Regions from separate parts of the Ochrobactrum teleogrylli genome, predicted to be linked through region 1. Evidence: predicted binding sites of a transcription regulator. Region 1 holds the regulator's gene; each other region holds the start of a gene.

Region 1 (7,974 bases):
CGTCAGCGTCATTGCAATCGGGTTGGTCGGCTTCTTTATTGGCCGTCAGCGCGCCGTTGCACTGGACAAAGCGCAGCCTGTCGCGCCCCAAGGTTCAGGGCAAGGATCGACGGCCGAGAAAATGCATTCCCGCCCGCATTATCATGGCTGGTGGGTTTTCCTCGTTTCTGCATTGCCTGCAGTGCTGTTTCTTGCCGTCTGGGCTGTCGGATCGTCCGTCTATCTCGATCACAGCGCCACCGCACGACTACCCGATGCCGTCGAGGAGGGTTCTTACACCAATCGCAGCCTTCAGCTCGGTATGGTGCGCGGCCTCGCCAACGGGCTTGAGCGCCTGACACCGGCTGAGCTGGAAAGCTTCCCGACCAACTATCAGGATGCGCGCTCGGTTCTCGGCAACAAGGGCGTGGCTCTCGCAACCGAGGGTCAGGACTATATGGTGCCCATCGCCCTCTATCTGAAGAAGGCGACGGACCTCACGCACACGATCGGCGCTGCCGTGGCGCTGGTCATTGCGGTTGCCGGTCTGATTTTCGGTCTTTCCACGATCAACCGCCGCATGCGCGCCCGCAACAATGTCGAGCGCATCGTGCTGTGGGGGCTGATCGCGGCGTCGGGCATCGCCATTCTGACCACTGTCGGCATCATCTGCTCGATGCTGTTTCAGACGATCAGCTTCTTTCAGTCGGTTTCGCCGTGGAATTTCTTCTTCGGCACGGTCTGGGATCCCCGCTTTGCTGCTGCCGGTTCCGGCGGTGAGACGGGCCAGTTCGGCCTGATCCCGCTTCTGGCCGGTACGCTCTATATCGCGCTGGTCGCTATGCTGTTCGCGGTTCCGGTCGGTCTGTTCGCCGCCATCTACATGGCCGAATATGCCTCGCCGCGCGTGCGCACGGTGGTCAAGCCGGTGCTTGAACTGCTCGCCGGTATTCCCAGTATCGTCTACGGCTTCTTCGCCCTTGTGACGGTCGGCCCGTTCCTGCGTGATCTTTCCGCCGCGATTGCGGGCGGTCAGGGCTTCATCATGGCGCAGAGCGTTTTGACCGCCGGTCTCGTCATGGGTGTGATGCTTATTCCTTTCGTGTCGTCGCTTTCCGACGACATCATCACCGCCGTGCCGCGCACGCTGCGCGACGGCTCGCTCGGTCTTGGCGCCACCCGCTCCGAAACTGTCAAGCGCGTTGTCCTGCCTGCGGCACTCCCGGGCATCGTCGGCGCACTTTTGATGACCGCTTCACGCGCCATCGGTGAAACCATGATCGTGGTTCTGGCGGCAGGCGTTGCGGCGCGTATCAACATCAACCCATTCGACGCGATGACCACCATCACGGTGAAAATCGTCAATCAGCTGACCGGCGACCTTGAGTTCAACTCGCCGCAGACGCTGGTTGCCTTTGCACTTGGCATCACGCTTTTCGTCCTGACGCTGATCATGAACATCTTTGCGCTGCATATCGTGCGCAAGTACCGGGAGCAGTACGAATAATGACCGATACGACCTTCAACGCAAGCGGTACGGCGACTGCACAGCCCGCCCGCCGCGATATCGGACTGAAACGCCGCTACGCTGCCGAACGCCGCTTCCGCCTCTATGGCATCGCAGCAATCGCCATTGGCGTGTTCTTCCTCTGCGCGCTGCTGTTCTCGGTTTTCTCCAAGGGCTACACCGCCTTCTGGCAGACGACGCTCTACCTTCCGGTCCAGATCGACGCGCAGGTGATCGATCCGGGCAACAAGCGGGCGACCGATCCGAACGTGCTGATCGCCGCGAACTATCCGCTTCTGGTGCGCAATGCGCTGGCTGAAAAGCTCGGCGTCGCAACCACCGACCGCCCGGCCATGCGCGATCTTGGCCGCTTCTATTCCGACGGCGTGCGCGTTCAGCTGCGCCAGATGGTGATGGACAATCCGGCCATCATCGGCACGACACAAACTGTTCCGGTTCTGGCCGGTGCGGATATCGATTCCGCCTTCAAGGGGCAGATCGATCTGACCGTCCCTGAAACGAGCCGCAAGGTATCGGACCGTCAGGTCGGCTGGATGAAGACGCTTTCGGAAGAAGGCGTCATGAAGGAGGCATTCAACACCGGCCTCTTCACCTATGGCGCATCGAGCCGCCCGGAAACGTCGGGGCTCGGCGTGGCGCTGGTCGGTTCGCTCTATATGATGCTGATCGTGCTGGGTCTGGCTCTGCCTATCGGAGTCGCCGCTTCGATCTATCTGGAAGAGTTCGCCAAGAAGAACCGCTGGACGGATATGATCGAGGTGAACATTAACAACCTCGCAGCTGTACCGTCTATCGTGTTCGGTCTGCTGGGGCTTGCGGTCTTCGTCAACTTCTTCAACCTGCCGCGCTCAGCCTCGCTGGTCGGCGGTCTGGTGCTGACGCTGATGACGCTGCCGACGATCATTATCGCAACGCGTGCCGCCCTGCGCGCCGTGCCGCCGTCGATCCGCGCAGCAGCGCTCGGTCTCGGCGCGTCCAAGACGCAGATGGTGTTTCATCACGTGCTGCCGCTTGCCGCACCCGGCATTCTGACGGGCACGATCATCGGGCTTGCCCATGCGCTGGGCGAAACCGCGCCGCTTCTGCTGATCGGCATGGTGGCTTTCGTGGCGGATGTTCCGTCCACGCCGATGGACCCGGCGACCGCCTTGCCTGTCCAGATCTATATGTGGGCCAATGAAGCAGAACGCGCCTTTGTGGAACGCACGTCCGGCGCTATCATCGTCTTGCTTCTGTTCCTGGCCGTGATGAACATTGCAGCAATCATTCTGCGCCGCCGGTTCGAGCGCCGCTGGTAAACGGGAGTCGAAGCTATGAATTTGATGACTGAACGAACTCTCGAGAAAGCCGTAGGAGAAAAGATGAACGCCAACGCCAGTTCCGTAAAGATGCGCGGCGACAAGGTTTGCGTATTCTATGGTGAGAAGCAGGCCCTTTTCGACGTCAATCTGGATGTTCCGGAAAAGATGGTGACGGCGCTGATCGGTCCTTCCGGCTGCGGCAAGTCCACCTTCCTTCGTTCGCTCAACCGCATGAACGACACGATTGAAGGTTGCCGCATCGCTGGCAAGATCACGCTCGACAATGAGGATATCTACGATCCGAAGATCGACGTGGTGGAACTGCGCGCCCGTGTCGGCATGGTGTTCCAGAAGCCGAACCCGTTCCCGAAGTCGATCTACGAGAACGTCGCCTACGGCCCGCGCATTCACGGTCTGGCCCGCACGAAGGCCGATCTGGAGGAAATCGTCGTGACCAGCCTGCAGAAGGCCAGTCTGTTCGAGGAAGTGAAGGATCGCCTGCACGATGCGGGCACGGGCCTTTCCGGCGGCCAGCAGCAGCGCCTGTGCATTGCACGTGCGATCGCGGTTAGCCCGGAAGTCATCCTGATGGACGAACCCTGCTCGGCGCTTGATCCGATTGCCACCGCCAAGGTGGAAGAGCTGATCGACGAACTGCGCCAGAACTACACCATCGTCATCGTTACGCACTCAATGCAGCAGGCGGCCCGCGTTTCGCAGCGCACCGCCATGTTCCATCTCGGCAATCTGGTCGAAGTGGGCGACACGGAAACGATGTTCACTGCGCCGACGGAAAAGCGCACGCAGGATTACATCACCGGACGCTTCGGCTAACAAACCGGGGGCAGGGGAAAGCAACCCTTGCGCGCGGATTGCGTCAGAACAAACAGAAGTGCGGCTTCCCCGCAATTTATATTACGAGGTCTACCATGCCGTCTCAGCATACCGTTCGTTCCTACGATGAGGAACTGAAGTTTCTCACCCACAAGATCGCCGAAATGGGCGGACATGCGGAACGTATGGTCGAACAGTCGGTCGCAGCGATCGTCAATGCCGACAACGCCCTTGCGCAGCGCGTCATTTCCGACGACCTGATCCTGGATGCCAGCGAGCGCGAAATCGACGACAAGGCCGTGATGATCATCGCCAAGCGCCAGCCGATGGCGGTGGACCTGCGCGAAATCATCGGTTCGATCCGCATTTCCGCCGATCTGGAGCGCGTTGGCGATCTGGGCAAGAACATTGCCAAGCGCGTTGCCGCCGTTTCGGAATCCCGCCAGCCGGTCAAGCTCTATCGCGGTCTGGAAACGCTCGCCGAACTGGCGCTGACCCAGCTGAAAGACGTGCTCGACGCCTATTCGTCGCGCTCGGTGCAGCAGATCAATGTCGTGCGTGATCGCGACGACGAGATCGACGCCATGTACACCTCGCTGTTCCGCGAGCTGCTCACCTATATGATGGAAGATCCGCGCAATATTTCCGCCTGTACGCATCTTCTGTTCTGCGCCAAGAATATCGAGCGCATCGGCGACCATGCGACCAACATCGCGGAAACCGTTTATTACATCGTGACCGGCCTGCAGATGCCTGCCGAACGACCGAAGGAAGACCTGAGCCACGGCATCGTCGTGGATGAGGCACGCAAGCCCTGAGTAAGCGCTGCATTTGAAGCGATCAGGGCAGATTGCCGGATTGCTCCCAAATGCGGTGGAGAATGTGTGAATAGCGCGGCGGCACGCGGTCGATGGGGGGACGTGTATCTTCCGCTCGCCGGTTTAAGATAGGGAATAATGGATGTCACAGGTACCCAAAATCGCTGTGGTGGAAGACGAAGAAGCGCTGAGCGTTCTGCTGCGCTACAATCTTGAGGCCGAAGGCTATCAGGTGGACACGATGCTGCGCGGCGACGAGGCCGAAATCGCGCTGCGCGAGAACGTCCCTGATCTCCTCATCCTCGATTGGATGCTTCCCGGCGTATCGGGCATCGAACTGTGCCGCCGTCTGCGCCAATGGCCGGAGACGGAACGCCTGCCGGTCATCATGCTGACCGCGCGCGGCGAGGAAAGCGAACGCGTTCGGGGTTTAAGCGTCGGGGCCGACGACTATGTCGTGAAGCCCTTCTCGACACCGGAACTCCTGGCCCGCGTCAAGGCGATGCTGCGCCGTGCCAATCCAAGCCTGCTGTCGCATGTTCTGAAAGTAGGCGATCTGGTGCTCGACCGTCAGCAGCACCGCGTTTACCGCAAGGAAAAGGAAGTCCGTCTTGGACCGACGGAGTTCCGTTTGCTCGAATATTTCATGATGTCGCCGGGCCGCGTTTTCTCGCGCAGTCAGCTTCTCGACGGTGTCTGGGGACCGGATATCTATGTCGATGATCGCACCGTGGATGTCCATGTCGGACGCTTGCGCAAGGCCATCAACTTGGGTCGTGCGCTCGATCCGATCCGCACGGTACGCGGCGCGGGATATTCTTTCGGCTGATCGTGCGTCGATAAAAAACTTCTTTTCGAGCCCGTCTTTCCTCATCGAAAGGCGGGCTCGATCACTTTCTGAAGCGCTCTTGCGGCCTGTTATCCTTGCCAGCCGATTCGGTCCGGGAGACGCTGAAACGGCTGTAAATCGCTAATCTCACGGAATGTTACGCTTCTTGTATCAAAGTTGAAGGAACCGGCGCAGGACTTGCTAAAACAGTTACGCCGCAGATTTTCCCAACCTGATGAAGCAAGATATATCAAAATTTTACAGCAGTTGCGAATTAAGGCAGGGTTGTGACCTGTATTGAGGAAATATCATTTCCATCAAATCAAAGGTTTATCTCTTTTCCGCAGGTTCATTAAGAAAATATTAATAGTTTTGAATGGTTTGTGTGGACAATTGCGCTCGTGATTCGGGTTTCATTTGCGACCATTTCGATGGTTTCAGCAATTTCGGAATTTGACCCATTGCCTTTTTTTGGCCTAAAAATTCCAAAACCTTGAAGAAGACGAGCGATGGCAGGTTGTTTGATTTTTGATCTTAGCCTGCTTTGACTTGCACCGCAGCTAGACCCGTATTGGTCATTTTTGGCCTTCGGATCGACTGCTTCAGTTAAGGGTCCTGAATATGAGACTGAGCCGTTGACGCGCGCTGGTAATTGGAAGCTGCCTGTATTGGCAGGACTGCTCGTAGCGCCCTTCGTAGTGACGGGCTGCACGACGACCGGCACCACAGCCAAGACCGAGAAGACGGCGGCCGTAAGTCACGTCAAGTCGGTCAACGGTGTCAAGACCTATACCTATACGGCAAGGGACAAGGAGTGCCTCGAGCGCGCCATGTTCTTCGAATCGAACCGCTCCAGTTCCGATGGTCTGATGGCTGTCGGCACGGTTGTGATGAACCGCCTCGCATCGGGCCGTTATCCCGATACGATTTGCGGCGTCGTCGGCCAGAAGAACCAGTTCGCGCCCGGCGTTCTCACCCGCAAGATGGAATCCAGCAAGCTGCCCGATGTTCAGGCCGCAGCCGACGCCGTGCTGAAAGGCCAGCGCCATCCGAAGCTGAAGAACGCCATGTTCTTCCATACGGCAGGCCTGAAGTTCCCCTACAACAACATGCACTATGTGCTGGTTGCCGGCGGTAATTCCTTCTACGAAAAACGCAATCGCGACGGTTCGTTGCAGAATCCGGTGCCGCAGGAACCATATAACCTCGCGCTCGCCTATTCGCCGCAATCGCCGTCGCTGCCGCAAGACCCGTCCTATGACGTGACCTTGCCGCAGGCGGGACCGGTTCCGGCAGCAGCGCCAACCGTACAGGTCGCGCTGGCGGATGCGTCCAAGATGGAAACCTCTGTGCGTGGCAGCGGCCTTGGACCGCAGGCGCGGGGCAATCGCCTTGCGCATAACAACGATGTAGCGACGGCGCAGCCGCAAATTCAGCAGGTCGCGTCCTATCAGCCGCAATTCGATACGTCGGCACCGGCAAGCCAGCCGCAATCGCTTGGCTATGCGGCGGCAGACCAGAAGCAGGTCGATGCAATCGGCGCATTGCTTCTGTCGCAGGACCGTCCGGAAACGCCTCTATAAGTTGAGTTGAACAGATTTGGTGCGGGCTAATCTTTCCGATTGGCCCGCATTTTTTATTTGAGTTCTGCATTCCATCGCTATTAGCGGGGACGAACCACGACCGGACGATAGATCGGCTGATAGAGCATGATGGGCTGATCGTAGAAATCGACGCGGTTTTCCCAGGCGCGGCGATCCGCCCGGCGGTCGAGATCGAGCCGCTGCAGACAGTTGGCAAATGCGTCGGTCCGTGGCTTGAAGCCATAGCCGAGACATGTCTGTTCGTCGGCGGCGCGGCGCTCTTCCGGTGTCATGGTGACACAACCAGCCAGCAGGCCTGCGAGCCCCAACAAAACAAGTAGTTTCCGGTTCATCGTCATTCGTCCTGTGTAACTGCCCGCTGCTTCAATAATAGCGCAGGTGCATGAAAAAGAGTGGTGAAATTATGCCGTTTGGTAAACTGATAACGAGAGTATAGAACTGATTCCAAACCGCGCTCTTTTTTTAAAGGGACGCGTCTTCGCATCAAAAGAGGTCCCGCAGCTCATGGCTCACGATATGCAAAATCCTGTCATCGATCCGGTAAAGCTCGAACGTCTGGCGGAAGTCGCCGTGCGCGTCGGCCTGCAATTGCGCGAGGGACAGGATCTGATCATCACGGCGCCGGTTGTCGCCCTGCCGCTGGTGCGGCTGATTGCCAAACACGCCTATAAGGCTGGCGCAGGTCTGGTGACGCCGTTCTTCGCCGATGATCAGATTGCGCTGGCCCGCTATGAAAACGCGCCCGATGCAAGCTTCGACCGCGCCGCGGACTGGCTCTATCAGGGTATGGCCAAGGCCTATTCGGAAGGTGCGGCGCGTCTTGCGATTGCTGCCGACAACCCGATGCTCCTGTCCAGCCAGGACGCCGCCAAGGTTTCGCGTGCCAATCGCGCAAATTCTAAGGCCTATCAGCCTGCGCTGGAAAAGATCGCGGGCTTCGATATCAACTGGAACATCGTTTCCTATCCAAATGTGGCATGGGCGAAGCTGATGTTCCCGAATGAGCCGGAAGAGGTTGCGACCCGCAAGCTGGCCGAAGCCATTTTTGCCGCTTCACGCGTGGATGTCGAAGATCCGATCG
Region 2 (7,974 bases), 580 kb from region 1:
GGCCTATCGTGACCTGAAACTGGAGGGGCTTGCCGTCGCCCCGTTGCAGCTTGCCATTTTCACGGAAACGGATCCGGCGGAAGGGCACGGCCTCGGGCGACAGTCGATGGCTTCCACGCTGGAGCAAAGCACGGCGATGGCCGTGCAAAACCTCAACCTCGCCGCCCGGTCGCTGGGCCTTGGCGTTGGTATGGTGTCGATACTCGATCCGGCGGCCATGGAACGGCTTTTCGACGTGCCGGCAAACTGGCGTTTCAGCCTTTATTTGTGCGTCGGCTGGCCGAGCTTCACCGACGACACGCCGCTGCTGCACAAATGCGGCTGGCAGGAAAACAGCAGGACCGACTGGCGCTCCTGCTGATTCAATTTACGAACAGAAGCCCGACCCCAGCCAAGTTTCTCCGTTCGTTTAATACATGTTGAGGACTTCCCGCTCTGCAAAAACGCTGGGCGGCCCCTTGTCATTCAGCAAGGCAAACAGCGTTTCCTCGGTGAACGGAACGCTGACCCGCTCAAGGTAAAGCACCGTAGGACATCGTATAGGACGGGGCCAGAAGACGAGCTGTTCTTCGACTTCTTTCAGTGTCCTTTGTATTGCAGCTTCGGCGTCTGCCAAGTCCACATAGAACACGTCATCCCATTCCGTCATCTTGTCATCGGTGATTGCATAGAAACTGAGCATTTTCGCCACGATCGGTCTCCACCCGGTGCACTCTCGCGGTACGCCCCCGCGTTGTGCCCTTCGATCTCTGGTGATCGGGGTGTTCGCAACCGTATTTCGACGGCCCTGCGCCTTTAGCTCGGGTGAACCTGTACATAGCAACAGGCACCCCGATCATAAAGAACGAAGGTTCGGTACCTTTCGGCGATACCAGCCACGAAATCGAGGTTGCGAAGCCCCAGACCGCCGCGTAGCGGTCCACCCTTAGGCGTAGAGGATTTCTGACGGCTTGTCACATGCAAAATCTGCCGAGCGACAGGCTTCTGCCGGACGATCGCAACGCACTGTGAAACAAGCGAAATCGATGGCTGGATAACCGCAGCCACCATACGATATTTCTATTTTAGAATATAGTAATATTCAGCGGCCGTTTTGCGCGGGAAGCACGCGCGCTGAGCCTTTTCTCATGAGCCTTGGTGGTCAGGGCGGTCGCAACCGTGTAGTGACGGCCTCACGACCTTTAGCTCCTGAGAAGCCTGAACATTCGTCGTGGGCACCCTGACCATAAAGAGCGAAGGACCGCCGCAAAGCAGCCCCCTGCAATTGGTAATCCTGCTCAGTTGATTTGTCTCGCGGAGATTGCAGCTTTGCGCATAGGCCTTGGTGACCGGGGAGTGGAAAAGCCACTGTGTGATGGCCCCCGCAGCTTTTGGTTCGGTGAACCTGTTTTATACGCGACAGGCCCCCCGGCCATAAAGAACAATGGACCACCGCGTGGCGGTCCACTTCATGATCCTTGGCGGTCGGGGCATTAGCAAGCGCGCAGCGTCACGCCCCCACGACCTTTAGCTTTCAAGAAGCCTGAACATAATCGCGGACACCCTGACCATAAAGAGCAAAGGACCGCCGCAAAGCAGCCCCCTGCAATTGGTAACCCGGCTCAGTTGATTTGTCTCTCGGTGATTGCAGCGCGATTAGCAATCCTGCTAACGGCCTTTACTCTGCCCTGTGCGAACTATATCCAAAGACGAGCAATTCCGTTGGAGCAAGTGTCGATGCGCGCCTTTGTCCTCGCCCTCTTTCGCGCCACCAGTTCCTTCAGCGCCACGGGACTGGCGTTCGGCACATTATTCTTTGCAGCCGCGCTGACGCCGAGCCTCATTCCCCGAACCTATGTCATTCAGGGTGCGCTGTGTGGGCTGGTCTTCGCAATCGGCTATGGCATCGGCGTGCTTTTCGGCGCGCTGTGGCGCTATCTCGAACTGCCGGAGATCAAGGGCCGCAAACGCGCGCTCCTGAAAATCGGCGTCGGCATTGTCTGCCTCGCCGTGGCGCTGATCGCCCTTCGCTCATCCGCTGGCTGGCAAAATTCGATCCGCACGGCCATGGATATGCCGCCGGTGCCCTCCGCCTATCCCGCGACCCTGACCGCGATTGCCATCGCAGTTTTTCTTGTGCTGCTGGTCATTGCCCGCATTCTCATTCGCATTGGGCGCTATTTCTCGTCGAAGATGCGCCGCATCATGCCAAGGCGCGTTGCAAACGTCATTGCGGCCTCGGTGACGGCTTTTCTGATCTGGACCGTCGCCAATGGCGTGCTGATCAATACGGCCTTCAAATCGCTCGATGCGTCCTTCAAGCGCTATGACGCCCTGATGGAGCCGGACCGCGTGCAGCCCTCCTCCCCCGGCAAGACAGGCAGCGCCGCCTCGCTTATCCGCTGGGAGGATCTTGGCCGTGCCGGACGTGAATATATCGCCTCAGCGCCCACCGCCGCCGAGATTTCCGCCTTTACCGGGCGCGCGGCCATGGACCCGATCCGCGTCTATGCCGGGCTCAATGTCAGTCGTACGCCAGAGGAAAGGGCCAGACAGGCGCTGGAGGAACTCAAGCGGCAGGGCGGTTTTGACCGCTCTGCGCTGGTGATCATCGTGCCGACCGGTACGGGCTGGGTCGATCCCTCCGCCATGATCGGACTGGAATATCTGCGCGACGGCGACGTGGCCAGCATCGCCGTGCAATATTCCTATCTGAACAGCCCGCTATCGCTGCTGTTTCAGCCGGAATATGGCGCGGAGTCGGCGCGCGCGCTGTTCGAAACGGTCTATGATTACTGGAAAAGCCTGCCTGCCGACAAACGACCGAAGATTTATCTGCATGGTCTGAGCCTCGGCGCTTTCAATTCGCAAAGCTCGGTGTCGCTGTTTGAAATACTGGATGCGCCCCTGAACGGCGCCCTGTGGAGCGGCCCGCCCTTCCCCAGCGCGCTGTGGCGTTCGCTGACGCGCAGCCGCAATCCCGATACTCCGGAATGGCTGCCTGTGGTGCGCGACGGCGCCTTCGTGCGTTTCATGAACCAGAATGGCGAAGCGCCCGGCAATGGCAACGAATGGGGCGTGATGCGCACGGTCTATCTGCAATATGCCAGCGATGCCATCGTGTTCTTCAACAGCAGCATGTTCTATCGCGAGCCGGACTGGATGAAAGAGCCGCGCGGTCCCGATGTATCAGCCGATTTACGCTGGTATCCGATCGTGACCGCGCTGCAACTGGTGGTCGACATGGCATTTGCCGACAGCGCGCCCATGGGGCATGGACATGTCTATGCCCCGGAGCATTATCTGGAAGCCTGGCGTGACATCACCGGCGCAGAAAACTGGCAGAGCGACGATATCAACCGGCTGAAGCAATATCTGCGTCACAAGGTGGACGAAGGTAATGCCGAAGGTTTCGAGGAACGCGGGGGGTAGCCCCGAGAAATTTGATTGTAACGGCTGTTGCAGTCATCTGAAAATCGACCGTAACAGCCCGGCTTTGAAAAGAAATTGGCGGCAAACGATCCGTTTGGCCACCCTGCTAACGAACTCAAAAAAAATTATGCGGTGCCGCTATCCGAAACGGAAAGCGCCCGGTCACGCCATGCGCTGACGGCGGTACCCTGTGTCTGGTTTTCGACGACGATGTGGTGGCCTTCATAAATGCCGGAAGCAACCCACTGCTTCGCCGCTTTCTGATACACATCGATCGTGATTCCGAGTTGGTCTACCTTGGCTTGTGAAAGCATGTATTCCCTCATGAATGGTGAATATGAAAAGCGAAGCTGGAATATATAATCGATTTGACGACAATCTGATGTCACTTTTTCGCTACCGGATTACAATTCCGACAAAACACAATGTTTTGAACATCTTACGGCTGTATAAACCCATATCTGACCGACGAGGATTTATTTAGAAGAATTACCATGTTTACTTAATTCATTTATACTTGAACCTGCGTTCAATTTGCTTCTGCATTAAGCTGAAACAGCACAAACTGAGTAAACTGTTCAAGGTTGAAATTATTATCGGAAGCGATGACCACCGTTTTATGTCCGCCGATTGTCGGCCCCCAACTGACCGACTCGATATTATCGATGTCGAGGCCGAAATCACCTTCGCCCAGCCGCAGCACAGCTTCCTTGGCCATCGGCGTTAGCGAAACATCCTTGAGCGTCGCCATGCCGCTCACCTCCGTCGCACCGGCAAAGCGCGCGCGGTAGAAATTAATCTCGTTGCCCACGCCATGCGCGTAAGAGCGCTCGACCGTCAACAGATCGTCGCCCCAGGCGAGAAATTCCGACATGCCGTTGTCGTTCCAATAGGGCAGTTTGGTCGCCTTGGTGAAGATCGGCCCGGTATCATAGGCATATTCCGCCTTCACACCGCCGGACAGAATATCGAAGGCGAGTATGCGGGCGCGACTGCCTTTTTCCAGCGTTGCCTTGTCACCATCCTGAAGCAGGGCATTTTCCAGCCCGACGAGCAGCGTCTTGCCATCCGGCGAAAAGGTCAGGCTTTCAAAGGACAGGTTATTGCGAATACCGCGTGTGCCGTCGGCATTTGGGATGTAATAATCGGGCAAGGCAAACTCACGGATCAGACTGCCATCGATGCGCGATTCCCGCACGGCCGGTTTGCCGTTGCGGTCGCCCTCGCTGGTCCAGAACAGCGTGCCGGTGCCCGCATGATAGCGAATGGATTCCGGATCGACATCCTTGTTCGCAAACGGCTTGCCATCGGCATTCAACAGCGTGACGGTAGAAAGGATATCGACGCTGTGCAGTCCCTTTTCGTCGGCGACGATCCTGAGCGTATAGAACCGCGCGGGAGCCTTCTCGGAACGGTCGTCGGAAATGGCGTAATAGATATCCTGCGCCGCATCATAGTCGAGGCCGGATACGCCGCCGAACTCAACGCCTTTAATTTGCAGGCCGGTTGGCAGCACGATCTCGCCCAGCAGCACTGGCTTTTTGAAATCCTGCGCGAAAGCCGCTGACGTCAGGGAAACAGCGGCGCAAAATGCTGCAACAAAAAGCGGAGACTTCATCAAACGCACCTTGGTCGGGTCAGAAACAGGAAGCCTATCTGATAGCGGCAAGATTTGAAGCGTTCATGACGCTGACATTTTCCGCCTTGCAACGGAACGCATTTCCAGCAAAAGTGTGAAATGGTTTTGTGTTTGATATGCGTAAAAACAATTAGTTAGCAATAAAATTGGTATCGCCCGTCCCGGTAGAATGGTCAAGAGGTTCGCCATGGAACAGCCCGATTACGACCGCGCATTCGGCGAGATTATCCGGTGGCTGAAGCAGGAAGGCTTGATCCTGCAAACCGATCTCGAGGGCAATACGGAGCTTTCCACCCGGGCCGAGCGCATGGGTCGCAAAAGGCGGCGCGAAGCGGCGGCAACACAAGAATAAAAAACCGGCATCATAAACGGGGGAGTTGAGATGCGGCATAAAGGCCTGCTGGAATTCGGGCGGAATCGGACGCTCTATGGTCTTTTCCTGTTTTGCGCGGTCTGCGCCATCGCAGGCAGTCTGCTGAGCTATCCTGGCGAAACTTCGTTCTGGCGCTGGCTGCATTATCTCACCAAGCCGACCGCAACGCTGCTTCTGCTGGCGGCGGTGCTCTGTTCCGGCAAGCCGCGCTCGAAATCCTATGGCCTTGCCGTGGCTTTCGGCCTTGCCCTCGCAGCGCTTGGCGATTTTTTCCTGATGCTGCCGGGTGATTATTTCATGGCTGGGCTGATCTGCTTTCTCATCACCCATTGCGCCTATATTTACGCCCTGTCGCGCCATAGCCGCTTTGCGCAGAACAAGGGCGCCTTTGTCGTCTTCGCGCTTGCGGCAGTTGCGCTGATCACCGGCCTTTGGGCGGCCCTGCCGGGGGCCATGAAAATCCCCGTCATCATCTATGCCGCCGCCTTGGGTCTGATGGCCGCGCAGGCTTTCAGCCGCGCAAGCGGCACCGAACCAGAAACACCACAACATTACGCCGCCTGGCTCGCGGCATGGGGCGGCTTGTTCTTCATGGTCAGCGACACGCTTCTCGCCTATGACCGGTTCCGCTTCGATATTCCGCTGAGCGGGCTATGGGTGCTCGCCACCTATTATGTGGCGCAATTCCTGTTCGCCCGCTCGACCGAGGATTTCACCCATGAGCGATGATCTCGACGCGGTTTTCGCACGTCTGCGTCAGGCATGGCTGGATCATCGCCCGCCCTATGAGCAACGCATCGATGACCTCAAGCGCCTGCGTGCTGGCCTGGCCGCACAGCTCGACGATATGGCGAAGGCGATCAGCGCCGATTTCGGAAACCGTTCTGCCCATGAAACCCTGCTTGGCGAAGCCAGCGTGGTCTTTGCCGAAATCGATGACGCGCTGCACCATCTCAAGAGCTGGATGAAGCCAAAGCGCCGCAAGGCGGGCTGGAAATTATGGCCCGCGAAAGCCGAAGTCCGCTTCGTGCCGCTGGGTGTCGTGGGCGTCATCGCGCCGTGGAACTATCCGGTCAATCCGGCGCTCGCGCCGCTGGTGGCGGCCATTGCGGCAGGCAACCATGTCCTGCTCAAACCATCTGAACACACGCCACAGACGGCAGCCTTCCTGCAAAAGCTCATCAGCACGGTCTTTCCGGACAATCGCGTTGCCGTGGTGCAAGGCGATGCAGCGCTTTCCGCCCGCTTTGCCAGCCTGCCTTTCGACCATCTGTTCTTCACCGGCTCCACCGCCGTGGGGCGCAAGATCATGGCAGCGGCAGCTGCCAATCTAACGCCGGTCACGCTGGAACTTGGCGGCAAATCTCCCGCCATCATCAGCGAAAACGCCAATCTGGTGCGGGCGGCGCGCGCCATCGCAAACGGCAAGTTTTTCAATGCCGGGCAAACCTGTATCGCGCCGGATTATGTGCTGATCCACCACAGCAAGCGCGATGAATTCATTGCCTTGCTCAAAGCCGAAATGCAGGCCCGCTATGGCGGCGCATCCGCCGGTCAGGACCGCACCACCATCATCAACGGTGCGCAGTTGCAGCGGTTATCCGGCCTGCTGGCCGATGCGAAGGACAAAAGCGAGGGCATCGTCGAGCTGCTCGCGCCCTCCACCGAAACGCGCCTGATGACGCCGACGCTCATTCTTGAGCCGCAAGTGACCAGCGCCATCATGGCGGAAGAGATTTTCGGACCGCTGCTGCCTGTCATCAGCTATCGCTCGACCGATGACGCCATTGCCTATGTGCTGGGCCATGACCGCCCGCTGGCGCTTTATTGTTTCAGCGAGAACACTGCCGAGATCGACACCATCCTCGCCCATGTGGTCGCTGGCGGGGTCTGCATCAACGATACGCTCTATCATTTTGCCTGCAGCAACCTGCCCTTCGGCGGCGTGGGGGCCAGCGGCATGGGCCAGTATCACGGTTATGACGGCTTCCTGACCTTTTCCAAGGTCATGCCTATATTGACGAAATATGCGCCCGCCCCGAGCGATCTCATCAAGCCGCCCTATCGCGGCCTGACCGACTGGCTGGTTCGCTTCATTGCCCGCTGAACTTTCGCCCCAAACACTCAATTGTGCGTAGCGGCTCTGTTCAAATCGCATAGCAAACTATCTATATAGAAGAGTATAAATTTGAAATATTCATCTTGAACTGACGACCTTACGGGTGAAAAGGGTGCAGAAGAAAAAGGAAGCAAACCGGATATCGAAGTCGATCCTGACGGCGATCCGCAACAGGCCGGGCTTCAGGCCTCTCAACGCCAATATCACTGGCGGTGATATTGTCATTGCATCCTATAATGTTCACAAATGCATCGGCATCGACAAACAGTTCAATCCGCAGCGCACCGCCGACGTGATCAGCGAAATCGACGCGGATGTTATAGCGTTGCAGGAAGCCGACAAGCGTTTCGGTGAGCGGTCCGGTCTGCTCGACCTCGGCCTTCTGGAGCGCCGCCACGGCCTCATTCCTGTCCCCATCAATGCCACGATGCC
Region 3 (7,974 bases), 1.3 Mb from region 1:
ATCGCAAGACCAAGCGGCGCCGCAACTTTGGCCTTTATGAAATCGCGAAAGCTTAAGCCTTTGCGTTCCAGCGCGGCTTCCACCAGCCGATAGCCGGTATTGGAATAGGAAATTTCGCTGCCTGCTTCAAAATTGAGCCGCGTCAACGATGCTAGAAAATCCAGAAGCTGGTTTGCTTCAGTCTGTGTGTAGACGGAAAGACCAAGCAGTGTCAGGCATTCGCGCGTATCGGGCAGGCCGCCAGTCATATCCAGCGCACGGCCCACGGTCACATCCGCCAGCGGGCTTTGCAGTTCCGGCAGATGGTCACCGAGACGATCATCGAGGCTTATGACATCGCTATGGCTCAGAACCATGGCGCAGAACAAATGCTTGGTGATGGACGCGTAGCGCACGACCGTATTGGCCGTAAAGGGAACACCCGTCGCGAGGCTTTCCAGCCCGCCCGCATAAGCGAATTTGACCCCGTCCAGATCAAAACCGATAATCACACCGCCGGGCTCATCCTTCGCCCAGCTTCTCGAATAGACCTTCGCAGCCTGTGAGGCAGCGTTCCAGTCCGCATGCATTGGCATAAAATCTCCGTCAGACAGCTCTTGCATTTCAACGCTCCCTGCATGCGCAATTCCCCCGCCGCCGAGCTGTTCCACAATCCCGGATGCCGAATGTTCACTGTCTCAAGAAACATCGCGGCACCATAGCATGGGATCGTGGCCGACCGCAGATAAATGGGATTCTCTTGTCCACGCAAGACCGCCTCACTGTACGGTGTGAGACACATGACGCAGAAAACTCGTTTGCAATTTGCCGTCAGCGGGTCCACTACGCCATTGAACTGAATGATCAGCGTGAAGGAAAACTCCCAACATGGCGACAGAACAATTGATTCCGGTATTCGATGGGCACAATGATGTTCTGCTGCGCCTGTGGTCTTCCAACAAGCCTGCGCCTGAAAAGCGCTTCCTGGAAGGCGAAGATGTCGGGCATATCGACCTGCCCCGCGCCCGCAAGGGGGGCCTCGGCGGTGGACTATGCGCGGTCTATGTTCCGTCTCCTGCCCGTGAGCTTGACGCCGACGGCAATCTGCCAACGCCAAGCCAGCCCGATGCCATGAAGGCGACATTGGGCATGGCGGCCATCCTGCAGAACATCGAACGCAAGTCGGAAGGGCAGGTTCGCATCTGCCGGACGGCTGCGGATATTCGCGACGCTTTTGCCAAAGGCATTTTCGCCTCCGTCTTTCACATTGAAGGCGTGGAAGCTTTCGACGAAAGCCTCGATGCGCTTTACGTGCTGCACGCAGCCGGCCTCCGAACGCTCGGCCCTGTCTGGAGCCGCCCCAATATTTTTGCCCATGGCATTCCGTTCCGTTTTCCATCATCGCCCGATATCGGGCCGGGCCTGACCGATCACGGCAAGGCGCTGATCCGCGCCTGCAATGAACTGAAGGTCATGGTCGATCTTTCCCATATGAATGAAAAAGGCTTCTGGGATATTGCTGCCCTGTCCGATGCACCGCTGGTTGCGTCGCACTCCAATGCCCATGCGCTTTGCCAGCAAAGCCGCAATCTCACCGACCGGCAGCTGGACGCCATTCGCGATACCGGTGGTCTTGTCGGCCTGAATTTCGGCGTCGGCTTTCTGCGCGAAGATGGCAAACGCGACCCGAATACCGATCTGAACGAGCTGGTGCGCCATGCCGACTATATCGTCAACCGCATCGGCATCGATCACATCGCGCTTGGTTCGGACTTCGACGGAACGACGATCTCGAACAGCCTGCATAGCGTCGCCGACCTTCAGCGTGTGATCCAAACCTTCCGCGCGCATGGTTATGACGACGCATCCCTCGTCAAACTGGCCCATGGAAACTGGATTGATGTGCTGGAGCGCAGCTGGGGCCAATAAGACCCAAACAATCCTGCAAATCCAGACAAAGTATCGAGGAGGCCTTCCGGGCCTCCTTTATTTTTTGCTCAAGACAGCAACACCCGTCTCCTGTAACGTCATAAAACTTCCGCAGTTAATCCACAGCCACTCACAATTTTTCGCGGGACTTTCGATTTTTTTCTTTTCGATAGCTACTATTTTCGGGTTTACTCTGACATAGGTGAAATCGAAGGTTGATCCTTCCCTAAAAATTGAATTCATATAAGCGTAATAACGATAATGCAGGTTCCGGAGTTATCGCGAGCAGGCTTCGCTGTTCCTGATATTCACGCAACCTCAACTCCGAGGAGGAAACATGCTTACCCGTCTGATCTCGACCTCTGCGCTTACAGGCGCGCTTGCTCTTTGCATCGGTTCGCAGGCATTTGCCCAGACCGAGTTGTCCTGGTGGCATGGCATGACCGGCGCCAACAACGAAATGATCAACGAACTCACCAAGGAGTTCAACGAAAGCCAGAGCGACTACAAGGTCGTTCCGGTCTATAAGGGCAGCTATCCGGAAACGTTGAACGCTGGCATTGCCGCGTTCCGTTCCAAGCAGCCGCCGGCAATTCTTCAGGTCTTCGACGCTGGCAGTGGCGTGATGATGGGCGCAGAGGGCGCTGTGGTTCCGGCAGCGGAAGTGCTGGAAAAGGGCGGCTTCAAGTTCGACAAGTCGCAATATCTGCCGGGTATCGTCGCTTATTACTCCAAGCCGGACGGCACCATGCTGTCCTTCCCGTATAATTCCTCGTCGCCAATCCTCTATTACAACAAGGATGCCTTCAAAAAGGCTGGTCTGGATGAGAACAATCCGCCAAAGACCTGGCCGGAAGTGTTTGAAGCCGCCAAAAAGATCAAGACGAGCGGCGCTGCAGCTTGCGGTTTCACCTCGACCTGGCTGACCTGGATCCAGACCGAAAACTTCGCAGCCTGGAACAACGTGCCCTATGGCACCAACGAAAACGGCCTCGGCGGCACCGATGTGAAGCTGGAAATCAATTCCCCGCTTTACATCCAGCATTTCCAGTCGATTGCCGATCTCGCCAAGGATGGCACTTTCCGCTATGGCGGTCGCACCTCGGAAGCAAAGCAGCTCTTCACCTCGGGCGAATGCGCCATGCTGACGGAATCGTCCGGTGGTCTCGGCGATGTGGTCAAATCCGGCATCAATTACGGTATCGGCCAGCTGCCTTATTATGAAGGTCATGGGCCTCAGAACACCATTCCCGGCGGTGCGGCTCTCTGGGTTTTCGCTGGCCTCAGCGACGACCAGTATAAGGGCATTGCGCAGTTCTTCAACTTCCTGTCGCAGACCAAGATTCAGGTCAAGCTGCACGAGAAGTCCGGCTATCTGCCGGTGACGCTGGCGGCTTACGAAGAAACCAAGAAGTCGGATTTCTATGAAAAGAATCCGGGGCGCGAAACGCCGATCCTGCAGATGATGGGCAAGGCCCCGACCGAGAACTCCAAGGGCGTGCGCCTCGTCAATCTGCCGCAGGTGCGCGATATCCTGAACGAAGAGTTCGAAGCCATGCTCGGCGGCAAGCAGGACGCGAAGACCGCGCTTGAAAACGCTGTCAAGCGTGGAAACGATGCGATCGCAGCCGCACAATAAGTTTTAAATCAAGCAATGCCGCCTGCTCTTAATCGAGTGGGCGGCTTTGTTTCCTGCAAGGAAATCGCCGTGCAGAAAGTCACATTCCCCAATAAGATCTTGCCCTATTTCCTGCTGGCGCCGCAAATCGCGCTGACGCTGGTGTTCTTCTTCTGGCCCGCCAGTCAGGCCATTTATCAGTCCTTCATGCGTGAAGACGCGTTCGGCCTGAAATCCACCTTCGTAGGGCTGGCAAATTTCAGCGCGGTTCTCTCGGACCCGAACTATCTGCATTCCTTCAGGGTCACGATTGTCTTCAACGTCCTGACGGCTTTTGTGGCCATGGGCGCAGCCTTGTTGCTGGCGACCGCAGCCGACCGCGTCATACGCGGCAAGACCTTTTATCGCACATTGCTGATCTGGCCCTATGCCGTGGCACCTGCCGTCGCTGGCATGCTGTGGCTGTTCATGTTCAACCCGGCGATGGGTACACTCGCCTATATACTGCGCCGCAACGGCATCGCATGGGACCCGCTTCTGGATGGCAATCAGGCTATGGGCCTCGTTGTTTTCGCGGCGGCGTGGAAACAGATTTCCTACAATTTCCTGTTCTTTGTCGCAGGCTTGCAGGCAATTCCTAAGTCCTTAATCGAAGCAGCGGCAATCGATGGCGCGCGCGGCGCGCGGCGCTTCTGGACCATCGTGTTTCCACTGCTGGCACCGACTTCGTTCTTCCTGCTGGTAGTCAACACGACCTATGCCTTCTTCGATACATTCGGCATCATCCATGCCGTCACCGGCGGCGGTCCTGCCAAGGCCACGGAAACGCTAGTCTACAAGGTTTACAATGATGGCTTCGTCAATCTGAACCTCGGCTCGTCGTCGGCCCAATCGGTCATCCTGATGGCCATCGTCATCGCCCTGACTGCCTTCCAGTTCCGCTTCGTTGAGAAGCGCGTGCATTATTCGTGAGCGAGGCGGCCATGATCGAAAAACGCCCCATCTCCAATCTGATCGGCCACCTGATCCTGATCATCGGGATCATCATCGTCGCCTTTCCGATCTATTACACCTTCATCGCCTCGACGATGAGCTCGTCGGAAATCATCCGCCCGCCTATCTCGCTCCTGCCCGGCGATAATCTCATCGAGAACTATAACGAAGCCATATTCGGCGGCGTGGAGCGCGTTGTCGGCGTCAGCCTTGAACGGCTCTTGTGGAACTCGTTCGTCGTGGCGATGGCGATTGCCATCGGCAAGATCATCATCTCGTTCATGTCAGCCTTCGCGATTGTCTTCTTCCGCTTTCCGCTGCGCATGTTCTTCTTCTGGATGATTTTTGTGACGCTGATGCTGCCGGTCGAAGTGCGCATCCTGCCGACCTACAAGGTCATCGTCGATCTTGGCCTGATCGATACCTATGCAGGGCTTACACTGCCCCTGATGGCATCGGCGACAGCGACATTCCTGTTCCGGCAGTTCTTCCTGACCATTCCGGGAGAACTGGTCGAAGCCGCGCGCATCGATAATGCAGGACCGTTCCGCTTCATGCGCGACATTCTCCTGCCGCTGTCGAAGACGAATATCGCAGCGCTTTTCGTCATTCTCTTCATTTACGGATGGACCCAGTATCTGTGGCCGCTGCTCGTTACCAATGATGCGAAAATGAACACGATCATCATCGGCCTGCGCCGCATGGTCGATTGGGCCGACGCATCCACCCCATGGAACTATGTCATGGTAACGGCAATTCTGGCCATCATCCCGCCGATCCTCGTTGTCGTGCTGATGCAGCGCTGGTTCGTCAAAGGTCTCGTGGAAACGGAAAAATAATGAGCAAAATCGTTCTTGATAATGTCCGCAAGAGCTATGGTGCCGGCATTGAAGTCATCAAAGGCGTTTCACTGGATATTCAGGATGGCGAATTCGTCGTTCTCGTCGGCCCATCGGGCTGCGGCAAGTCCACATTGTTGCGCATGATCGCAGGGCTTGAAGGCATCACCGGCGGCACGATTGCCATTGGCGACCGTGTGGTCAACGATGTCGAGCCAGCCGAACGCGACATCGCCATGGTGTTCCAGAACTATGCGCTTTATCCGCATATGTCGGTGCGCGATAACCTCGCTTATGGCCTTAGAAACCGCAAAACGCCGAAAGACGAGATCGAACGCCGGATCGCTAAGGCCGCCAAGGCGCTGGAGATCGAGCAGTTTCTTGACCGCAAGCCGCGCCAGCTTTCGGGCGGCCAGCGCCAGCGCGTTGCCATGGGCCGCGCCATCGTGCGCGAACCGGCGGCATTCCTGTTCGACGAGCCGCTTTCCAACCTCGATGCGAAACTGCGCGTTCAGATGCGCGTCGAGATCAAGCGCCTGCAACGTTCGCTCGGCACCACCAGTGTTTATGTGACCCACGACCAGATGGAAGCCATGACCATGGCTGACCGCCTCGTCGTGCTCAATGCCGGGAATATCGAGCAGGTCGGCACGCCCATCGAGCTTTACGAAAAGCCCGCTTCGACCTTTGTGGCAACCTTCATTGGTTCCCCGTCGATGAACCTACTGGAAGGCGGCGCAAGCACGCTGTGGCAGCCGGGCAGTGCCATCACTATCCCGTCAGGCAGTTTCACGCTCGGCGTACGCCCGGAAGATATTCGCATCATCGAAGCCGGAGAACCGCCGGCAGATGGCTTCAACGCCGATGTGCGCATTGACGCTATCGAACTGGTTGGCGCGGAAAGCTTCATCCATGGCTCGCTTTCCGATGGCAAGCCGCTGGTCTTCCGCGTGGCCGGACGCTCGGGCCATGCAATCGATGAAGTCGTGAAGGTCGGCGCTTCAGCGCAGAACGTGCATCTTTTTGATGCGAATGGCCGCCGTATCGGCGACTGATTGAAACAGTCTTGCGCTCTGCAACCAGAGCGCAAGACGCCGCCTTTTCTTATATGCGCAATGTTTACATCACCTTGAATAATCAATTTCCGTTTGAAATTTTATGCGTTACACAGAAAGGGAATAATTTTCTCATTTCTGGGAATGCGTACTGAATGACTCATCAACAGATACTGTCCTTCGCTGTGATCGTACTCATGATGGGGGCTTTTATCTGGGGCAAGTTTCGATACGACATCGTGGCGCTTTGCGCGCTTCTGCTTGCCATCGCGGTCGGTGTCGTCCCTTATGACCAGGCGTTCAGCGGTTTCAGCGACGACATCGTCATCATTGTCGGCAGTGCGCTGGTGGTTAGCGCGGGCGTCGCACGCTCTGGCCTGATGCAGCTTGCCGTCCAGCGGTTCCTGCCCGAAATGAACAGCGTTCGATTGCAGCTGGCCGTGCTGGTCGCCATCGTGACAGTGCTTTCCGCCTTCGTGAAGAATGTCGGCGCGCTGGCGATCATGATCCCTGTCGCCTTTCAGTTTGCCCGCCGCTCCAATGTCTCGCCCTCGACATTCCTGATGCCGATGGCCTTCGGCGCGCTGCTCGGCGGGCTGATGACGCAAGTTGGCACCTCGCCCAATATCGTCGTTTCGCGTATTCGCGGCGAAATGGTCGGCGAGCCTTTCACCATGTTCGATTTCACGCCGGTCGGCGCTGTGCTTGCCGCTGTCGGCCTCGTCTATCTCGTGTGCTTTTACTGGCTGGTGCCGCAGCGCACCCGCGAGAACGTTTCGCTCAACGAAGCGATCAAGATCAAGAACTACGCTTCCGAAGCCCGTGTTTCAAAATCCTCGCCACTGGTAGGCAAGCAGATATCCGAACTGATCCGTCCCGCCGAAGGTGAGGCGATGGTCACAGCCATCATCCGCAAGGAAGGGCGCATCACGCCCCTGCCCGACACAGTCCTTGCCGAAGACGATATCGTCATGCTGGAAGGCGATCCGAAAGCGCTCGATACGGTTGTCAGCGCCGGAAAGCTGACCCTGTCCGAAAATCGCGACCCGAAAGACACGAGCGGCTCGACCGACATTGAGGTGGTTGAAGCCGTCATCGGCAAGAATTCCCATCTTGTCGATCTTTCGGCGCAACGGCTCGAGCTTTATGCGCGCTATGACGTCAATCTCCTCGCCGTCAGTCGTCCCGGCGAGCGCATCACGGAACGATTGAGCGAAGTGCGCCTGCGCTTTGGTGACGTGCTGGTGCTGCAAGGCAGACAGGCCAGTCTTTCGACCTTCCTGCCGGAATTCGAGCTTTTGCCTCTGGCGCGGCGCAAGCTGATGCTTGGAAATGTCCGCAAGAGCCTGATACCACTGGCAATTCTGATTGTCGCCATTGGCGCGACCGCTTTCAGCATCGTACCGGTTGCCATTGCGTTTTTCGCAGCTGCGGTTGCGATGCTGCTTTTTAAGGTGATCCCGCTCAACGAAGTTTATGACGAGATCGACGGACCTATTCTGGTGATGCTCGCGGCGCTCATACCCGTATCGGACGCACTCAGGACCACAGGCGGCACTGA
Region 4 (7,974 bases), 930 kb from region 1:
TGCATCAGGCAAGCGCCGAACGTGCCCGACTGGACGCGATCCGATGGGCAGCCGACATTGAGGTTGATCTCGTCATATCCAAAGCCGATCCCGATCTTTGCCGCTTCTGCAAGCTTCACCGGATCGGACCCACCGAGCTGCAAGGCGATTGGATGTTCTGCCGCATCAAAACCGAGCAGACGATCGCGCGGACCATGGATCGCCGCATCCGCCACAACCATTTCCGTATAAAGCAAAGCGCGCTTCGAAAAGAGCCGGTGAAGATACCTGCAATGTCTGTCAGACCAATCGATCATCGGCGCAACGGCGAAGCGATAGTCCGGATAGTTGCGATTTTTCGACGGTACATCAGTCATTTAGGCATAAATCCTGAGAAGGCGATTCATGGAGCATTTCAGAACAATCGGCTCGATTGCAGGTAATGAGGTCCCAATCTGGCACTCGAACGGCGCAAAAAGCCACACTTGCGCAAAATGTTCAAGTTTTGCGGGTTGGGTTTCGCTTTGCACCTATATAGGAGTTTATCGCGTTCAACGCCAACCAGCGCCGTTATATGCCAAAGACTGTGACTTTGGTCGCATTTGCGCATTATGATCGCGTACTAAAGCATTTCTTCCGATTCTTTTCTCATTCATTCAAGGAAATCCGGCGTGACCTCCCTTTCTCCCTTCGGCAAAACCTTCGATGCCTTCCTGTTTGACATGGACGGCACGATCCTGAGTTCCATCGCCGCGACCGAACGCGTCTGGGGAGAATGGGCCAAGCGTCATGGGATCGATCCGGTTACATTTCTGCCGACCATTCATGGCGTACGCGCAGTCGATACCGTTCGCCGCCTTGATCTCGGCCTTGACCCCGATCAGGAAGCGGCGATCCTGCTGGAAGCTGAAATGGCCGATCTGGATGGTATCGTTCCGATCGACGGTGTCTGCGATTTTCTGAAGGCCCTACCGGAAGATCGCTGGGCGATTGTCACATCCGCCCCGCTTGAGCTGGCCCGACGCCGCATCAAGGCAGCCGGACTGCCGCTGCCGAAAACCATTGTTTCGGCAGAAGATGTCGAGCGCGGCAAGCCGAGCCCCGAATGCTTCCAGCTCGGCGCAAAGAAGCTTGGTTTCGATCCACATCGCTGTCTGGTGTTCGAAGACGCTCCGGCTGGCATCGTCGCAGGCGAATCGGCTGGCGCTTGCGTGGTGGTCGTCACGGCAACGCATCCCCATTCACCGCAGACCTCGCATCGCAGCATAAACAGCTATCGCGAGTTCGAGTTGAACGTGGCCGATGACGGCAAGCTTAGCCTTGCCGCAGCAGAGCCGATGCCGGTTGGGTAAAGATTACATCCGGCAGGATCAGATAACACGTTTCCCCTCGCGCCAAACAGTCTTGATAATCGGCACATGGTCGGCCACCTGAAGGCGTACCAGATCGGCGCGCTTGCCTTCGGCAATTTCGCCGCGATCATCGAGACCCACAGCCTGCGCGGGATTCTTCGAAACCAGACGAATAGCCTGCGGAAGTGAAATTCCATCAAGCACATCGGCCAGAAAGAATGCCGACTGCATCATGCTGGCCGGAATATAATCCGACGAGATGATGTCGAGATGCCCGGCTTCAACCAGCTCGCGTGCGGACACGTTGCCCGAATGCGAGCCACCGCGAACCACATTCGGTGCGCCCATCAGCACCGACATGCCAGATTCTTTCGACGCTCTGGCCGCGGCATGAGTGGTCGGAAACTCGGCCACGCGAATGCCCTGTTCGCGCGCTTCGGCAACGTGATCCAACGTTGCATCGTCATGACTTGCGAGGATCACGCCGCGCTCGTGGCACAGATCGGCAATCGCCTTGCGGGTCGTGGCGGAATATTGCTGCGACTGGCCGATGCGGCGCTCGCAGTAAATCCGAAACTCTTCTTCCGACAGCTTGTTCTTGCCCAGGAAGTAGGCCTTGTAGGCGTCAAGATTGGTGAATTGGCGCTGTCCGGGCGCGTGATCCATCAGCGAGACCAGCCTGATCAACGGATGACTGCCGAAGCGTTCAAAGGCCGAAAGACAATCCGGCGCGGAAACTTCGCAACGCATGTGCAGGAAATGGTCGGCACGCAGCCGTCCCGCCGCACGACCTTCCGCTATTGCCGTGGAAAGCTTGAGCATATCATCGATGCCGGTTGGCGCATCATCATCCAGACCTATGCGCAAGGCGTCGAATACGGTGGTGATGCCGGAAGCAGCAATCTGCGCATCATGCGCCTGCACGGCGGCAATCGGGTTCCAGCGCACTTTCGGGCGCGGTGCATAATGCCCTTCCAGATGATCGGTGTGCAATTCGATCAGCCCCGGCGTCAGGAAGTCGCCTTCCATATCCTCGCCGACCGCTGACGGACCGCTGGCAATGTCTGCGATTTTACCGTCGACGAGCTTGATTGATCCGTCGATAACATCGTCTGCGAGAACGATACGCGCGTTGCGCAGGATAGTTTCATTGGTCATCGCTTACGGCCTCCCCACTGCCCGCTGGGTGCGCGTCTTCGTGGTTCCGCCTGTCAGCGGATGCAGCGAATGGATCTCGAAGGGCGCGCCCTTCTCAGGTTCCACAAACAGAGCGAGATTCGCAACCTCGACCGGGTCGTTCAGCAATGGCGCAAAGAATTCTTCCAGCCTGCGCTCGATCCTGGCGCGGTCACCTTCCGCGACAGGACCCGTGAGCGTCATATGGAAACGGAACTCTTCAAAAACGTATGGATAGCCCCAGCGCTCCAGATTGTGACGCTGCGCTTCGCTCAGGCGTTCAGGGCGGCGCTTGGCAATTTCAGCTTCGTTGAGCGGCGCGCGGAAGCGGTCCAGCGCGACGACAACATCATTGGCGAGTTGGTTCAATGCTGTGACAGGTTCATGCGGCACCAGCGCGAAGAACGGCCCGATGGCCTGAAGCTTCAGGCGTGGAATGACGACCGGCTCGACCGACGAGGCAAAATGCATCAATGCGGACAGGAGTTCGCTTTCCGTCTGATTGTCGTTCAGGCGAAACGGCGCTTTCATCGTGGCGTGGAAACCGTAACGACGCGGCTCTTCAGTCAGCGATGCGATCTCTTCCGTGCCAAGGGAGCGAATCGCCGGCAGCTTGACAGGCTCTCCGCTAAAGGCGTTGCGCCCCAGCCAATTGGCCGCAACCTTCAAAAGCGCATCGCTGGAAGGCGGCGTGAAATAGATTGCATAACGCATTTCAAATCCTTGGTCTGTAACGGTGTCTCACCCCAGCACGGCGCGGGATCGTTACACAACGAATGTGGCAAGTCGATAAAGCCTGTATGACAATGATGGAAGACAACTGACAAAGCGATTTTACATCACAGAAAATTGGTATAGGCGTCTGTAATCGATTTGAGGAGAAAAAGATGAGCGGTTTCGCGTCTATCGGTGAGTGCATGATTGAACTTTCGGGCGGCGAAGGCGACCAGTGGCGCATGGGTTTTGCTGGCGATACGCTGAACACCGCCTGGTATGTTCGCGCGCTGACAGACAGAGCGTTTCCGGTCGACTATGTGAGCGCATTCGGCGAAGACAATTTCTCGCAGAAACAGCGCGTTTTCTTTTCGTCCAACGGCATCGGCATTGCCCATAGCCCGGTGATTGCCGGTGTGCATCCGGGCCTTTATGCGATCACGCTGAGCGGTGCGGAACGGTCCTTCACCTATTGGCGCAGCGATGCCGCTGCGCGCCGTCTGGCCAGCGACAGAGCCGCGCTAGAGCAAAGCCTTTCCGGGCGCGACATCATCTATTTTTCCGGTATTTCGATCGCCATCGTCCTGCCGGAACATCGCGAAACCTTTTTCGACGTGCTGCGGCAATGCCGCGCTGCCGGATCGCGGATCGCTTTCGATCCGAATTTCCGTCATCAACTCTGGCCGGATCGCAAGGCAGCGCAGGAGATCATCAGTGAAGCGATGCGCCTTGCCGATATCGCTCTGCCGACCTTCCCGGATGAACAGGCGCTTTTCGGCGACACCAATGCCGAGGCCTGCGCCGAGCGCCTCATCAGCCTTGGCGTGAAGGAAGTTGTCGTCAAGGACGGCACCGAACCCGCCCTGGTTGCAGCGGGTGGCGAACAGACACTGGTTCCTGCCGTTTTCGCCAATGCCGTGGACACGACCGGCGCTGGCGACAGCTTCAACGGTGCCTATCTTGTCGCGCGCATGGAACGGCTTTCACCCGTCGAAGCCGCGCAGAAGGCCCATGCCGTCGCGGCCCGGGTGGTGGAAACGCGCGGCGCGCTCACGCCCATGGAAACAGCGCGCGCCGCTTATGCCGGATAGCATCCATTAGTCCCGGGTGAAGGCGAAACGGCTCTCCTGAGCGTAGATTTCGCCCGGGTGCAGAATGGCCTGCGGGAAATAGGGATATTCGAGCGAGCCGGGCCAAATTTGCGGCTCGAGGCAGAAGCCCGCATGTTTCCCGTAGGGCTTACCCGTCAGGCCGATGCAATCATTGGCCATCGTATTGCCGGCATAGAACTGGACGCCCGGTTCTGTCGTCAGCACATCCATACGCACACCGGACTTCGCGGCCTTGACAGAAGCGCAGAGCCGCAACGGCACACGCGCCGCCGAAAGACAAAAATTGCTGTCATACTCGACCTGTTTGCCGTTTTCAGCATGGCGGATCGGGCGATAATCGCGGAAATCATATGCCGTGTCCTTGACCGGCAGAACGCGCCCGTCTGGAATCAGCGCTTCATCCACCGGCATATAAGCGTCGGCCACAATCTTCAGCTGATGGTCGAGGATGTCGCTTTCGCCGCCGTCGTCCAGATTGAAATAGCTGTGGTGCAGAAGATTGCAGATCGTCGGCTTGTCGGTCACGGCTTCCAGCCGCACGATCAAGGCGCCATTGCCATTCAGCATATAGGTGCAGCTGATTTTGAGATTGCCGGGAAAACCCATTTCGCCATCTTCGGCAACGGTTGCAAGCGTGACATAATCGGCACCGCTGCCGGTGACTTTCCAGACGCGATTGCCGAGGCCCTTGCTGCCACCATGGAGATTATGGCGGCCGAGATAGTTTGGCTCCACCTCATAAGTCTTTCCGTCCAGCACAAAGCGCGCATCGCGAATACGATTGGCCGAGCGACCCGCAATCGCGCCCAGATGCGGCGAATGGGCCGGATAATCATCAAAATTCTGGTAACCGATCACCAGCGGCGCATCATGCCCGTCAAGACGCAGATCCTGAATGGCCGCGCCCCAGGTGATGATCTTGGCCGTGAGCGGCCCGTTGGAGATGGTCAGCCGGTGAACCGCCTGCCCGTCTGGAGCATGTCCGAAAATTTCCGATGTCACGTCTGCCGCCTGTAAAAGTATGATTTATGGGAACCGCATCAAGCCGCATCGCACGCTCTTAAGCAAGAGGGTTGCTGCTTGATCGCAATCGATTCCTCCGATATTTTTTACATCTATTTCTGTGATAGCGTACAGTATACAGCGCCCATACTTACTTTATATTTCTAATATAAATTAATAAAGGTATTGATATGCGTTCAAACTTCTCGACGATTATGCCCTATATATTTCAGGAAGAAGGCGGCTACGTCGACAATCCGGCTGATCCGGGCGGCGCAACCAATATGGGTATTACTATCGGCACTCTTTCGAAATGGACAGGTCATTCCGAGTCTGCTCAAGACGTCAAAAATCTTACGAAAGACGCTGCAACGGAAATCTACAAAAAGCAGTATTGGGACAAGATCGATGGCGACAGTCTTCCCTCAGGCGTTGACTATGCCATGCTGGACTTCGCGGTCAATTCAGGCCCCGGTCATGCGATCAAGATGTTGCAGCAAATACTTGGCGTTCTTCAGGACGGGTTTCTCGGGCCAGCAACATTTGCCGCACTTTCCGCCCGCTCCCCGCAAGACCTGATCGACAGACTTTCCGATGAACGTGCAGCCTGGCTCAGAGGACTGGCCGCCGCCGCGACCTTTGGCAAAGGCTGGCAGGCTCGTGTCGAACGCGTGCGAACACGCGCGCTGGCGCTGGCGGAAAAGCCAATCAACGATATCGACGCCGCTCATTCGGCAGGTATTTCGTTCCCGCACTCCTATGAACCGGCATATAAGGGGGCCCCGGAGGCTGAACAGCAGAGCGCGTCCATAACCACCACGTTGCAACAGCCGGGATTGCTTGGCACGCTGGCCAGCATCATATCGGGTCTCGTTGCTATCATCATACAGGACGGCCCGCTGGAAACGGCGCTTGCCTGCGCCATGATAGCGCTGTCGCTCATTGGGGTGATCTATTTCGTCAAGCGCTAAAAAAGCCACCAAAACGAGCCATATGAAGTGATTTCAAAAAATTGAGATTGCCTTTATGTTGCGCTTCGCTTGTCTCGTATCTTATATGCGCATCGAATGCCCGGTGATCTTGAAAGTAATATGACTTTCCTCGTGACCGGAAAAACGCTAGACACGCGCATACAGAGCATTTCCAGCAAATGTGCCCGGCACTTTTGCTGGCTGCGAAATGCGACGAAAAAATCAGATGCCTATAATTCGCGGCATCATCAGGAATAAAGGAATCGAAACTTGTCCTCTACTTTTGACAAAGTCGCCGACATCATCGCCGAAACCAGTGAAATCGATCGTGACACCATCACGCCGGAAAGCCACACCATCGACGATCTGGGCATCGACAGCCTCGACTTCCTCGACATCGTCTTCGCTATCGACAAGGCTTTCGGCATCAAGATTCCGCTTGAGCAGTGGACGCAGGAAGTGAACGAAGGCAAGGTTCCGACCGAAGAATACTTCGTGCTGAAGAACCTCTGCGCCAAGATCGACGAGCTGGTTGCGGCCAAGAAGGCCTGAGCTCGCTGAAAAATTGACGGTATTGAAGGGTGGACAGCAATGTTCGCCCTGATTCCGTTTCTGGAGCGCAAGATAGTTCTCGGATAGACCTTGGCCTCATCACGGCAGAACCGGACCCATGCAGAACAATAAAGTCGTCATCACCGGCATCGGCATCATTTCATCACTCGGCGAAGGCGCTGAAGTGCATTGGAACGCTTTTTCGACAGCAGGCAGCGAACCGCGCCTCGAAAAAGAAGCCTTTGCTCCCTACACCGTCCATCCACTCGGCGAAGTCGATTGGAGCCTGCAAATTCCAAAGCGTGGCGACCAGCGCCAGATGGAAACCTGGCAGCGCCTCGGCACCTATGCCGCAGGTCTCGCGCTGCAAGATGCGGGCATGAAGGATGATGAAGCGCTCTGCGCGACCATGGATATGGTTGTGGGCGCGGGTGGCGGCGAACGCGATATTACCGTCGATATGCAGATTCTTGAGGAAGGCCGCACCAGCAATAATCGCGGTGTGATGCTGAACGAGAAACTCTCGACCGAACTGCGTCCGACCCTGTTTCTGGCGCAGCTTTCCAACCTGCTCGCTGGCAATATCTCCATCGTGCACAAGGTGACGGGTTCTTCGCGCACCTTCATGGGTGAAGAAGGCTCCGGCATTTCAGCCATCGAAACCGCGGCAGCCCGCATCCGCACCGGACAAAGCACCCATGCTCTGGTGGGCGGCTCCTACAATGCCGAACATTTCGACATGATTCTCGGTCACGAATTGGGCGGATTGCTCAAGCATGACGGCTGGGCTCCGCTCTGGGAGCGTGACGGCTCGGCTGGCGGCGGCATGATTTCAGGTTCCGGCGGCGTGTTCCTCGTCCTCGAAAACGCCGAACATGCGGCAAAGCGCGGCGCACGCGCCTATGCGGAAGTAGCGGGAATCGCTGCCACGCAAATCCGCCGCGAAAGCGACGATCTTGCAAAGACCGTTCGCGACCTCGTTCTCGAAGCCAATGGCGGCAAAGAGCCTGCTTATGTCGTTTCCGGCGCGTCCGGCGCTCATGACGCGACCAAAGCCGAAAAATCCGTACTCGACGGCTTTTCCGCAGCCTATCGCGGCATATCCGGCCTGACCGG

Evidence for each region. The regulator PhoB, encoded in region 1, activates phosphate uptake and scavenging genes when phosphate is short. The targets are predictions, from matches to a motif close to TGTCATNNANCTGTCAT.
Region 2: WIX40_RS16610 (esterase-like activity of phytase family protein) is a predicted target of PhoB. The motif match lies at 5,084-5,100, and genes of this name have one in related genera.
Region 3: ugpB (sn-glycerol-3-phosphate ABC transporter substrate-binding protein UgpB) is a predicted target of PhoB. The motif match lies at 2,005-2,021, and genes of this name have one in related genera.
Region 4: WIX40_RS09520 (DUF1045 domain-containing protein) is a predicted target of PhoB. The motif match lies at 3,297-3,313, and genes of this name have one in related genera.

Annotation. Positions count from the first base shown of each region.
Region 1 is NZ_JBBHKQ010000001.1:2,969,745-2,977,718, reverse strand. Features, by position in the region: gene pstC (phosphate ABC transporter permease subunit PstC) at 1-1,486, shown strand, start outside; gene pstA (phosphate ABC transporter permease PstA) at 1,486-2,805, shown strand; gene pstB (phosphate ABC transporter ATP-binding protein PstB) at 2,821-3,642, shown strand; gene phoU (phosphate signaling complex protein PhoU) at 3,738-4,460, shown strand; gene phoB (phosphate regulon transcriptional regulator PhoB) at 4,603-5,289, shown strand; gene WIX40_RS13890 (cell wall hydrolase) at 5,925-6,872, shown strand; gene WIX40_RS13885 (hypothetical protein) at 6,953-7,231, opposite strand; gene WIX40_RS13880 (aminopeptidase) at 7,398-7,974, shown strand, end outside.
Region 2 is NZ_JBBHKQ010000001.1:3,545,431-3,553,404, reverse strand. Features, by position in the region: gene bluB (5,6-dimethylbenzimidazole synthase) at 1-361, shown strand, start outside; gene WIX40_RS16625 (hypothetical protein) at 410-691, opposite strand; gene WIX40_RS16620 (alpha/beta hydrolase) at 1,717-3,411, shown strand; gene WIX40_RS16615 (hypothetical protein) at 3,537-3,725, opposite strand; gene WIX40_RS16610 (esterase-like activity of phytase family protein) at 3,941-5,029, opposite strand; gene WIX40_RS16605 (hypothetical protein) at 5,238-5,402, shown strand; gene WIX40_RS16600 (lysoplasmalogenase) at 5,433-6,152, shown strand; gene WIX40_RS16595 (coniferyl aldehyde dehydrogenase) at 6,142-7,530, shown strand; gene WIX40_RS16590 (endonuclease/exonuclease/phosphatase family protein) at 7,655-7,974, shown strand, end outside.
Region 3 is NZ_JBBHKQ010000001.1:1,719,237-1,727,210, reverse strand. Features, by position in the region: gene WIX40_RS08015 (serine hydrolase domain-containing protein) at 1-575, opposite strand, end outside; gene WIX40_RS08010 (dipeptidase) at 868-1,908, shown strand; gene ugpB (sn-glycerol-3-phosphate ABC transporter substrate-binding protein UgpB) at 2,246-3,547, shown strand; gene ugpA (sn-glycerol-3-phosphate ABC transporter permease UgpA) at 3,617-4,498, shown strand; gene ugpE (sn-glycerol-3-phosphate ABC transporter permease UgpE) at 4,510-5,358, shown strand; gene WIX40_RS07990 (sn-glycerol-3-phosphate import ATP-binding protein UgpC) at 5,358-6,413, shown strand; gene WIX40_RS07985 (SLC13 family permease) at 6,569-7,974, shown strand, end outside.
Region 4 is NZ_JBBHKQ010000001.1:2,037,094-2,045,067, forward strand. Features, by position in the region: gene dusA (tRNA dihydrouridine(20/20a) synthase DusA) at 1-356, opposite strand, end outside; gene WIX40_RS09510 (HAD family hydrolase) at 651-1,331, shown strand; gene WIX40_RS09515 (alpha-D-ribose 1-methylphosphonate 5-triphosphate diphosphatase) at 1,350-2,489, opposite strand; gene WIX40_RS09520 (DUF1045 domain-containing protein) at 2,493-3,221, opposite strand; gene WIX40_RS09525 (sugar kinase) at 3,395-4,312, shown strand; gene WIX40_RS09530 (aldose epimerase family protein) at 4,319-5,335, opposite strand; gene WIX40_RS09535 (glycoside hydrolase family 108 protein) at 5,527-6,306, shown strand; gene WIX40_RS09540 (acyl carrier protein) at 6,577-6,858, shown strand; gene WIX40_RS09545 (beta-ketoacyl-ACP synthase) at 6,977-7,974, shown strand, end outside.